3 regions of the Streptomyces sp. NPDC127108 genome follow, and region 1 is predicted to be linked to each of the others. Evidence: riboswitches for the same ligand, from Rfam matches in the RefSeq annotation. Region 1 holds a riboswitch; each other region holds the start of a gene.
The links. A riboswitch is a leader RNA that binds a small molecule or an ion and turns the genes downstream of it on or off. The one in region 1 is predicted to bind cyclic di-AMP.

Region 2: linked by a shared signal. The riboswitch ahead of ACFVHO_RS37185 (M23 family metallopeptidase) and the one ahead of ACFVHO_RS22445 (transglycosylase SLT domain-containing protein) in region 1 are both predicted to bind cyclic di-AMP.
Region 3: linked by a shared signal. The riboswitch ahead of ACFVHO_RS14640 (M23 family metallopeptidase) and the one ahead of ACFVHO_RS22445 (transglycosylase SLT domain-containing protein) in region 1 are both predicted to bind cyclic di-AMP.

The regions. Positions count from the first base shown of each region.
Region 1 is NZ_JBHXTE010000026.1:2,627-5,892, forward strand. Features, by position in the region: gene ACFVHO_RS22440 (MBL fold metallo-hydrolase) at 1-530, shown strand, start outside; gene ACFVHO_RS22445 (transglycosylase SLT domain-containing protein) at 604-1,362, opposite strand; cyclic di-AMP (ydaO/yuaA leader) riboswitch at 1,367-1,565, opposite strand; gene ACFVHO_RS22450 (hypothetical protein) at 2,248-2,724, shown strand; gene ACFVHO_RS22455 (carotenoid oxygenase family protein) at 2,990-3,266, opposite strand, start outside.
Region 2 is NZ_JBHXTE010000065.1:34,477-37,742, forward strand. Features, by position in the region: gene ACFVHO_RS37175 (HPr family phosphocarrier protein) at 1-16, shown strand, start outside; gene ACFVHO_RS37180 (GntR family transcriptional regulator) at 349-1,035, opposite strand; gene ACFVHO_RS37185 (M23 family metallopeptidase) at 1,343-2,170, opposite strand; cyclic di-AMP (ydaO/yuaA leader) riboswitch at 2,184-2,345, opposite strand; gene ACFVHO_RS37190 (M16 family metallopeptidase) at 2,653-3,266, opposite strand, start outside.
Region 3 is NZ_JBHXTE010000015.1:22,248-25,513, reverse strand. Features, by position in the region: gene ACFVHO_RS14645 (PP2C family protein-serine/threonine phosphatase) at 16-1,305, shown strand; cyclic di-AMP (ydaO/yuaA leader) riboswitch at 1,536-1,671, shown strand; gene ACFVHO_RS14640 (M23 family metallopeptidase) at 1,683-2,789, shown strand; gene ACFVHO_RS14635 (aldo/keto reductase) at 2,932-3,266, shown strand, end outside.

The sequences.
Region 1 (3,266 bases):
ACGAGACGGACAACGTGACGACGCTGCTGGCCGAGCGCGAGCTGGCCCTGCACCGGCTGGCCGCCGAGGCTGTGGACGCCTGGGCCACCCGCGACATCGGGCCGTTCCGCGTCACCGCGGTGCCCGCCGTCGACGGCCTTGGCGACCCACAGCTGAACTGGGTGGTCGAGGCCGACGGGCAGCGGGTCTTCCACGGCGGCGACACGATGTTCCACGGCTCCTGGTGGCTCGTCGCGCGCCGGTTCAGCCCGTTCGACGCGGTCTTCCTGCCCGCGAACGGCCCCGTGGTCGACGCACCGCACCTGCAGCCGCCGAGCCCGTTGCCCGCCGCGATGGACCCGGAGCAGGCCGCCGCGGCAGCGGAGATCCTCGACGCCCGGTACGCGGTGCCGATCCACTACGAGCCGGAACAGCCCGACAAGATCGCGGGCTACACCGAAGTCCTCGACCCGGAGAACGAGTTCCGCGCGCACGCCGGGCCGCGCGCACGCGTCCTGGCCGTGGGGGAGTGGCTGGACCTGGCCACATGATCGGAAGCCCGGCGAGGCAGGGCTGCGCCCCGGTTCAGAGGAAGGCGCGCGGCAGGCGAGGCGGGACGGGGGCCTAGTAGGGGCCGTTGACGTTGTCGATCGAGCCGTAGCGGTCGGCCGCGTAGTTGCAGGCGGCGGTGATGTTGGCGACGGGGTCGAAGCTGTCCATCGACGTGCCGGGCAGGCGGTAGGCGGCGAAGGTCGGGTCGATGACCTGCAGGAGGCCCTTGGACGGGGTTCCCGCGGCGGCGTTGGAGTCCCAGTTGTTGGTGGCCAGCGGGTTGCCTGAGGACTCGCGCATGATGTTGCGGTGGATGCCCTCGTAGGAGGCGGGGATGCCGTGCTGGGCCAGGATGTCGAGCGACTCCTTGATCCAGCCGTCGAGGTCGTTGGTGTACGCCTTCGGGGCCGGGGCGGCGGCGGGCTCGGCGGCGAGCGTGCCGTCACGCTCGGAGCGGTCCGCCCGCCCGTCGGCGGTGTCCGGCTTCTGCGCGGGCTTGGCAGGGTTCTTGCCGCCGAGGGTGAGCTTGAGGCCGGGGCGGATCATCCCCGGGTCGTCGCCCAGAACGCTCCGGTTGTCCTGGTAGAGCTTCTTCCAGCCGCCGCTCACGGAGTGCTCGCGGGCGATCGTGGAAAGAGAGTCACCCGCGGCGACCACATAGGTCTTGGGCGCCGCGGCGGGCTGGGCGGCCGTGCCGGCCTGTGCGGCGGCGGTGGCGTCGGCCGCGCCGAGCACCGGGAGCGCGAGCACGGCCCCGCCGGTGCCCGCGACGGCGATGCCCCGGGCGAGCGGGCTGGACTTGGGGCGGCGGTGCTTTCCCCTTGCAGGCATGACGAATTCCTCTCCGTCGCCTGCGAGGTGAGCTGTCGGGTTCGGACGGGAGATGTCCGGCCGCACATGCGAGTGCGACTTCACCCCGAGCCGTTCCGGAATCCGGACCGGCGTCTTACCTGGGTCCCCCGCTCCTGCCATGCGAAGTGAGTGAGTGGGTGGGAGTGTTTCCGGACAGCGGCAGGATTCGGCGTTCCATCCGGATTGACGGCGACGTTAAGCGAGAAAACGCGGACGGAACAAGACCGGAAATCAAACGGGAAATCAGCGAAGCTCATCCCGGAGATCCACAACCTCTCGCACGCTTTGATCAAAAACCCCAACTTTCTTTGCGTGGAACGGAAGTGCGTTCCACGACTCCCGGCGGGGCGCAGCCGCCCCCGGCCGACCGGCGTGACCCATTTCACTGAATGGAGTGCGGGCCGGAACGTGTCTCGACGGCGCAGCAGAGCGTGCTATTCCGCCCAAGTGCCACACAATGCAGGGAGCACTTCGTGTACGCCATCAATGGCGCGAGAAAGTGAATTCCGGAGCAAAGTCGGACAAACCCTAAAGGTCTGCTTGGTCGCACACCGCTGCTGGTGAGCTGGCAAGGACGCTGATGCCTGCAGCTGGAGCCTTACGCCCACGAGGCCAAGATCTAGCCGTTCGCCCCGGACGCCCACGCTCCTAGGGGCGCCCGCAAGCAGCACCGGCGACCGCGCGTAGCCAGTTTGTCTACCGGCACGAACGGGGGCTGTGAGAAAACCGGCCGTCCGCTGAAATGCCTGAGGCACGGCCTGAACCACCCGCTGCCGACGAGGGCGGGGGTGTGCGCAGTGGCGCCGTGACTCAGCTTCAACTCACGGACGGAGAAACCGTCATGAAGCGAACGGAGAACTTCTCATGAAGCGCAAGATCGCCAAGACACTCGGCACATTGTCGCTGGCGGCGACAACTGTACTGAGTGCAGCCGCAACTGCTCCTGCCGCGGCCCGAGGTGGTACGCCCACCCCGGATCTGGCATTCGCTACTCCGGTTTCTGCAGTAGACACCGAGACACCGGAAACCGACATCCAGGCGAACAGGGGTGCCAATGCGGGAATCAGCAACTCGTGGGGATTCGTCAAGTTCTACCACCGGGGCGACGTGTGGCACATCTACGACGCGGACGCCGACGGATACTGCGTCGTGCAGCACGTGAGGTGGCGTCAGGACGGGCGCTACCGGGCGTACTACCGCCGTGCGTGCGGCAAAGGGACCAATAAATCAGGTGTGTTCAATATCCGTGAGGGAAAGCGGGTCAGGCTGAGTATCTGCCTGGCCCGCAAGGGGCATCCGATCGCCAGGTGCAGCAGCGGCCACGCCTACGGCAGGGCCTGATCGGACCCGCGCCCAAAGACCGTCCCGTAACTGCCCCGGCAGGGGCGGCCCAGGGGGCAGCCCGTGGTGAGACGGCCGACGCGTCGGCACTGCGAGCCCCGCAGGTGCAGTTCATGGACGCTTCGTATGACGACCTGTGGCCCGGTCGGCGGCGTGCGGCCGGGAATTCCCCGGCAGCGTGAGTGAGCGGCCGACGTCGGGGGAGTGGTGAACACCGCGCATGCCGTGACGGGTGCTGCCGCTGTGCTCCCCCCCGGGGGGGGGCTCAGTCCGCGATCCAGTTGCCGTGGAACCCTTCCGGCACGCGGGCGGGGAGGTGCACCGTCGCCACCGGTTTCCGCAGGTCGGTGGCGTCCAGGATCACCAGATCGCTTCCGTCGCGTGCGCGGTCGTAGACGTACGCGATGAGCCAGTTCGGGGGCGCGAACACGGCTTCGGAGGGACGATATCCCTCGCCGGGCTCGAACGCGGTCGAACCGCCCGCGTGGAGGTCGTACCGCACGATCGCGTCGCGCCCGGTGACGTGGCCGTACCGGACATCG
Region 2 (3,266 bases), on a different contig from region 1:
TCCCGAGACCGTCTAGTGCGCCTGGCGCTCTGTACGCGGAGAACGCCGCCCGGCACATTCACGAAGGGTCCGTCCTGAATTCAGGACGGACCCTTTGCGTATCCGGCGCGCGTCTCTTCACGCGCCCCTTCGCGCACCTCTTTCGCGCACCTCTTGTTCTCTTGTTCGCGCGTCTCGTCGCATTCTTCGCGCGTCTAGCCGCACGCCTGATGACGCATATGAGGTCGCACGCCTGGCCGTGCATTCGGTCGCACACCTCACACGTATTCGGCGCGTACTCGAATCCGAAATGCAGGCAGCGAAAAATTCCGTCCGCGAACACGTATCTCTTTGTATACGGCGCCGCCGTTAATTCCGGACGCTCACCGTGTTGACGGCATGTTGCGAATCCCTCACACGTCCGGCGCGGGGGCCGATCCGCGGCCGGTGCGCCGCGGGGGTCCGTTCCGCGTGCAGCAGGGTGAGCGTACGGGCCCGCTCGGCGTCGCCGCGGGCCACGGCGTCGACAACGGCGGCGCGCTCGGACCAGGTCTGTGCGGGGGCGGCCTGGGGCTCCGTGACGTACATCCAGGCGATCTTGTGGCGGAGCTGGGTGAGCAGGGTGATCAGGCCGGGGCTCGATGAGGCCTGTGTGAGCGTCTCGTGGAACCAGCCGTCGAGCGAGCGGAGGTCCTCGGCACCGCCGCGCCGGGAGCGCTCCTTGCCGAGCCGGACGAGCCCGCGCAGGACCTTCAGATGGGCGTCGGTGCGGCGCTGGGCGGCGCGGGCGGCCGCCAGGGGCTCCAGGAGCGCACGGATCTCCAGGAGGTCGGCGGCGTCCTGCTCGGTGGGCTCGGCGACGCAGGCGCCCGCGTGCCTGCGGGTCACGACGAAGCCCTCGGCCTCCAGCGTGCGCAGCGCCTCGCGCACGGGGACGCGGGAGACGCCGTAGCGGCGGGCGAGCAGTTCCTCGGTGAGGCGCGTGCCGCGTTCGTAGACACCGGAGACGATGTCGTCCCGGATGGCCGTGCATACCGAGTGCGCGGGAATGCGCATGACGGACCTCCGCTTTAATGCCCGCGAAACGCGTTGGTCGACGCGTCGGCCGACGCGTCGAATGGCGCTCGTTCAACGACTCCATGGACCCTGCCGCCATGAACTCTATTGCAGAAGGCCGGATTTTCCGACGGGAGGCCGGAATCCATGGATATCTTTTGGCCAAAAGGGCGCGCATACGCATGAAAGCCCCGGCTCGGGTGAGCCGGGGCTTTCATGCGTCCGGGAGGGTCCCGGCATCAGGATTCAGACGTTGATGTCGGGATTCGGACGTCGGCGTCGGGATTCGGACGCCCCACGTCGGGGATCAGACGTTGACGCCGTGCGAGCGCAGGTACGCCACGGGGTCGATGTCGGAGCCGTAGTCCGCGCCGGTCCGGGCCTCGAAGTGCAGGTGCGGGCCGCTGGAGTTGCCCGTCGAACCGGAGAGGCCGATCTGCTGGCCCGGGGTGACCGTCTGGCCGACCGTGACGCTGAGGGACGACATGTGGCCGTACTGCGTGTACGTGCCGTCGTTGTGGCGGATCACGACGTTGTTGCCGTAGGCGCCGCCCCAGCCGGCCTCGACGACGGTGCCCGCGGCGACCGCCTGGACCTGGGTGCCGGACGCGGCGTGGAAGTCGACGCCGGTGTGGCTGCCGGAGGACCACATGGCCCCGCCGGTCTTGTAGCCGGTGGAGACGTAGCTGCCGTCGATCGGCGAGACGTAGGAGCCGAGGCGCTTGCGCTCGGCCTCGCGGGCGGCGCGCTCCTTGGCCTCGCGCTCCTTCTGGGCCTTCACCTTCGCGGCGGCCTCGGCCTTCCGCTTGGCCTCGGCGGCCTTGCGCTTGGCCTCTGCGGCATCGGCGCGGGCCTCGGCCTCGGCCTTCTTCTGCGCGGCGGCCTCGACGGCGGCGTGCTTCTGCGCGGCGGCCTGGGCGTCGATCTCGCCGGCCAGGGAGTCGCCGACGGAGATGGACTGGGTGAGGCCGGTGTGCGCGTACTCCGCGGAGCTGCCTTCGGCGGCGAGGGCCGGCGCGGCCAGGCCCGAGATGACTCCGGTGGTGGTGAGCGCGGCGACGCCCGCGGCGCTGGCGGTCGTACGCGAGATGCGGCTCGGACGGCGGTGCTTGCCGGTCGGGCGGGTGAACGCCATGAAGCGGCTGATCCTTTCCTTCCTTCTCGCCTACCGGGTTAGCTGACGGGTTCGGAGCAGGAAGGTCTCCTACGGGCTCCTCGCCTCGCGGCAAGGGGTCCGATTCACCCCAGGGGACGTGTGGGTCCCCGGCTCCCCTGGCTCGCGCCGTACGGGGACTCGGCGATGGCTGTCCGGTGCCGCGGACGCGGCGTACTGCCTGACGGACAGCCGGACCGACGCTAAACGCCTCATCTTTCAATCGACAAACGAATCAGGCCTTTTGTAGCGCACGCCACAGGCCAGACGAGCAACCTCCATGTCAATTCGGACATATGGCGGCATGCAGGGACCCCAGTGGCTTCCTGAGCCGCTGGGGTCCCTGTTCCCACGAGGCGTTGATGCCGCTATGTCCAGCTTTACGTCAGCAGCTCGCCGCGGCCTGTACGCCGCCTTGGACGCCGCCGGAACATCGCCGCATCGCCGCCGGCCGATCCCGGCAATCAGCCGGTGACCACCGTCACTTCACCGATGCCGAGCGCCTTGACGGGCTCCTCGATCTGCGCGGCGTCGCCCACGAGGACCGTCACGAGCCGGTCGTCCGGGAAGGCGCTCACGACGGCCGCGGTGGCCTCCACGGTGCCCGTCTGCGCCAACTGGCGGTACAGGTGGGCCTGGAAGTCGTCCGGCAGGTGCTGCTCGACCTGGTCGGCGAGGGTGGCGGCGACGGCCGCCGCCGTCTCGTACTTCAGCGGGGCGACGCCGACCAGGTTCTGCACGGCGACATCGCGCTCGGGGTCGGTCAGGCCCTCCGCGGCGAGCGTGCGCAGGACCTTCCACAGGTCGTCGAGGGCCGGGCCCGTGTTGGGGGTGTCCACGGAGCCGCTGATGGCGAGCATCGCGGCGCCCGTGGCCCCCTCCGGGGACGTGGGGGCGGCGGAGCGCAGCACCTGGGCGAAGGCACGCACTCCGTAGGTGTAGCCCTTCTCCTCGCGCAGGACGCGGTCCAGGCGCGAGGTGAGGGTGCCGCCCAGGCAGTACGTACCGAGGACCTGCGCGGACCACACGCGGTCGTGCCGGTCCGGGCCGACGCGGCCGATGAGCAGCTGCGTCTGGA
Region 3 (3,266 bases), on a different contig from region 1:
TGGAGTGGAGTGGTGGTGGTTGCTGTGCGTGGTGGGGGGCCGGACGGTGCGCAGGGTGGCCCGGGGACCGGGGGCGGGGAGTCCGGCGGCCCAGGCCGCCCCGGTCCCGGCCCAGGCCGTCCCCGTCCCGGCCCCGGCCCCGGTCCGCGCCCCCGCAAGGCACGCCGCCCCCGGCCGACCGTCGCCCCCGGCGACACCACCCGCGCCCTGCCCCGCGAGCGGGCCCTCGTCCGCGCGCTGCCCCCGCTCCTCCTCGTCGCCGGGATCTGCTTCGACATGCTCACGCCGCCCGAGTTCACCGCGTCCCCGCTGTTCGCCGCGGCACCCCTGATCACCGCCCCGTTCTTCCGGCTTCGGACCACCGTCGCGACCGCCGCCGTGTCCTGCGCCGCCATGCTCCTGCTGCGCCTGAGCCACCGCGTCGACGGCGCCGCCGACGTGCAGGTCATCACCGAGTTCCTGACGATGCTGACCGTCGGCGCGCTGGCCGTCGTCATCAACCGGGTCGTCCGCCGCGGCGACGCCCGCCTCGCCTCCGCCCGCTCCATCGCCGAGGCCACCCAGCGCGCGGTCCTGCCGCAGCCCGACCCGCGGATCGGCGGCCTGGACATCGCCGCGCGGTACGAGGCCGCGGAGGCCGACGCGTTCATCGGCGGGGACCTGTACGCCGTGCAGGACACCCCGCACGGGGTGCGGCTCGTCGTCGGTGACGTACGGGGCAAGGGGATGGGCGCGGTGGCCGCCGTCGCCGTCGTCATCGGCGCCTTCCGGGAGGCCGCCGAGCAGGAGGCCACGCTGGAGGCGGTGGCGCAGCGCCTGGAGCGTGCCCTTGCGCGGGAGGGGACGCGGCGCGACGGGCTCGACGCCTTCGAGGGGTTCACCACGGCGGTCCTCGTGGAGGTCCCGCGCGGCGACGAGGGCACCGTACGGATCATCAACCGCGGCCACCCCGAACCGCTGATGCTGCGCGCCGACGGGCGGCTGTGCGTGCTGTCGCCGTCCGAGCCCGCGCTGCCGCTCGGCATGGGCGAACTCGGCACCTGGCCGGACCGCGCGGACCAGAGCCCGTTCCCGCCGGGGGCCACGCTGCTGCTCTACACCGACGGGCTCTCCGAGGCCAGGGACGAGGACGGCGAGTTCTACGTCCCCGCCACCCGGCTCGGCGGCCGGATCTTTCCCGGCCCCGCGGGCCCCGACTCGCTCCTCGCGACCCTCGTCGACGAGGTCCGCCGGCACACCGGGGGCGGCGCCACGGACGACCTGGCGATGCTCGCCGTACGCCGTCCGGTGACGGTCGGTGACTGAAGGGCACCCCTCCGCAGCGTGATTGACGTGATGTCAGCAAGCCGTGGAGATCCAGAACGCTGCGGTGCGTCATGGTCTCCGCTCAACTCGCCCTACTCCAGCCGCTGATGTCCCTTGTGTTCGTAGCGTAAGCGTTAACGATCAGTCGGAACGGCTTGGAATACGGCACCGCCGTCTATTAACGTTCGATAACGCAGCGCGGTCGTCCCAGCCGGCACTCAAGTCGGCTCCGTGCGCACGCGCCTAATCCCGCAAGGGAGCCGGGGAACCACCACATTGGGGTGAATCGGGCACGCACCACGCCCGTAGGAGACCTTCCTGCTCCGAACCCGTCAGCTAACCCGGTAGGCGAGAAGGAAGGAAAGGAGTGCGCCCCAGTGGCGTCCAACCGGCCTGCCCCCGAAGCGCTCTACGTACCGAACGACGACTCCGAAGAAGGACCGCAAGGTCCCGCGGGATTCGGCGGGTACGCCCCCCAGGAGCCGTGGGAGGAGTGGAACCCCACCGCGGAGTCCATCCGCCCCGTGCGCGGCCGGCACCGGGTCCACAAGAAGGGCGGCGGCGGACTCGCGCGCAGCTCCACCGTCCTCGGCGTCGGCGTCATCGCGGCCGTGGGCGCGGGCGGCATCGCCACCGCGCAGGGCGGCAAGCCGCCGGTCTCCATCGCCATGCCGGACATGTCGGCCGTCACCGACCAGCTCCCGGAGGCCAAGTCCCTGCCGGGCGTGGGCTCCCTGATATCCGACGGCTCCGACGACGGCTCCGACACGACCACCGTCGCGGCCGCCGCGCCGCTCAGCTCCGCGGGCGTCACCACCGCCGACGCCGAGCGCGGCACCACCGGCGCCGGCGAGGCCCTGCGCGCCCGCATCATGCAGCAGGCCGAGAACCAGCAGCACCAGGCCGAGGACGCCCAGCGCATCGCGGCCGAGGACGCCGCCGTGAAGAAGGCCGCCGAGCAGGCCAAGGCCGAGCAGGACAAGGCGAAGGCGGCCGCGAAGGCCAAGGCCGCCGAGGAGAAGCGCAAGAAGGAAGAGGCCGCGCGCAAGAAGGCCGAGGCGGAGCGCCTCGCCAAGCTCGCCAAGAGCTTCTCGCTGCCCACCTCCTCGTACACCCTCACCTCGCACTTCGGCGACTCCGGATCCATGTGGTCCTCCGGCCAGCACACCGGCCTGGACTTCGCCGCCCCTACCGGCACGCCGCTCAAGGCCGTGCACACCGGCACCATCAAGTCGGCCGGCTGGTCGGGCTCGTACGGCTACCGCACGGTGCTCGAACTCAAGGACGGCACCGAAATCTGGTACTGCCACCAGTCCTCGATGAGCGTCAGCGTCGGCCAGAAGGTCACCACGGGCGAGGTCATCGGCCGCGTCGGCGCGACCGGCAACGTCACCGGACCGCACCTCCACATGGAGGTCCACACCAGCGGCGGCGCCAACATCGACCCGCTGGCCTGGCTGCAGGGCAAGGGCCTCAACCCGTAACACCCCACCGGCTCCGGCGGTCCTGGCGACGACCCCCCGACGCCAGGGCCGCCGGTCGGGGCCCACGGCGGCCGGAGCGGAGCCGCGGATTTCCGTGGGCCACACACGGAATTCGTTCCCCGGTGCGGATGTTGAGCCCCTTATGACCACACTCCGCCCGCTGGGCTCCTCCGACCTCGAAGTCTTCCCCCTCGCCCTCGGCGGCAACGTCTTCGGCTGGACCGCCGACGAAGCACAGTCCTTCGCCGTCCTCGACGCCTACACGGCCGCGGGCGGCAACTTCGTGGACACCGCCGACGTGTACTCGGCCTGGGCACCCGGCAACAAGGGCGGCGAGTCCGAGACCGTCCTCGGCCGCTGGCTCGCCGCGCGCGGCAACCGCTCCGACGTCGTCATCGCCAGCAAGGTCGGCGCCCACCCCGACTACAAGGGCCTCGCGGCGAACACCATCAAGTCCGGCGTCGAGGAGTCGCTGCG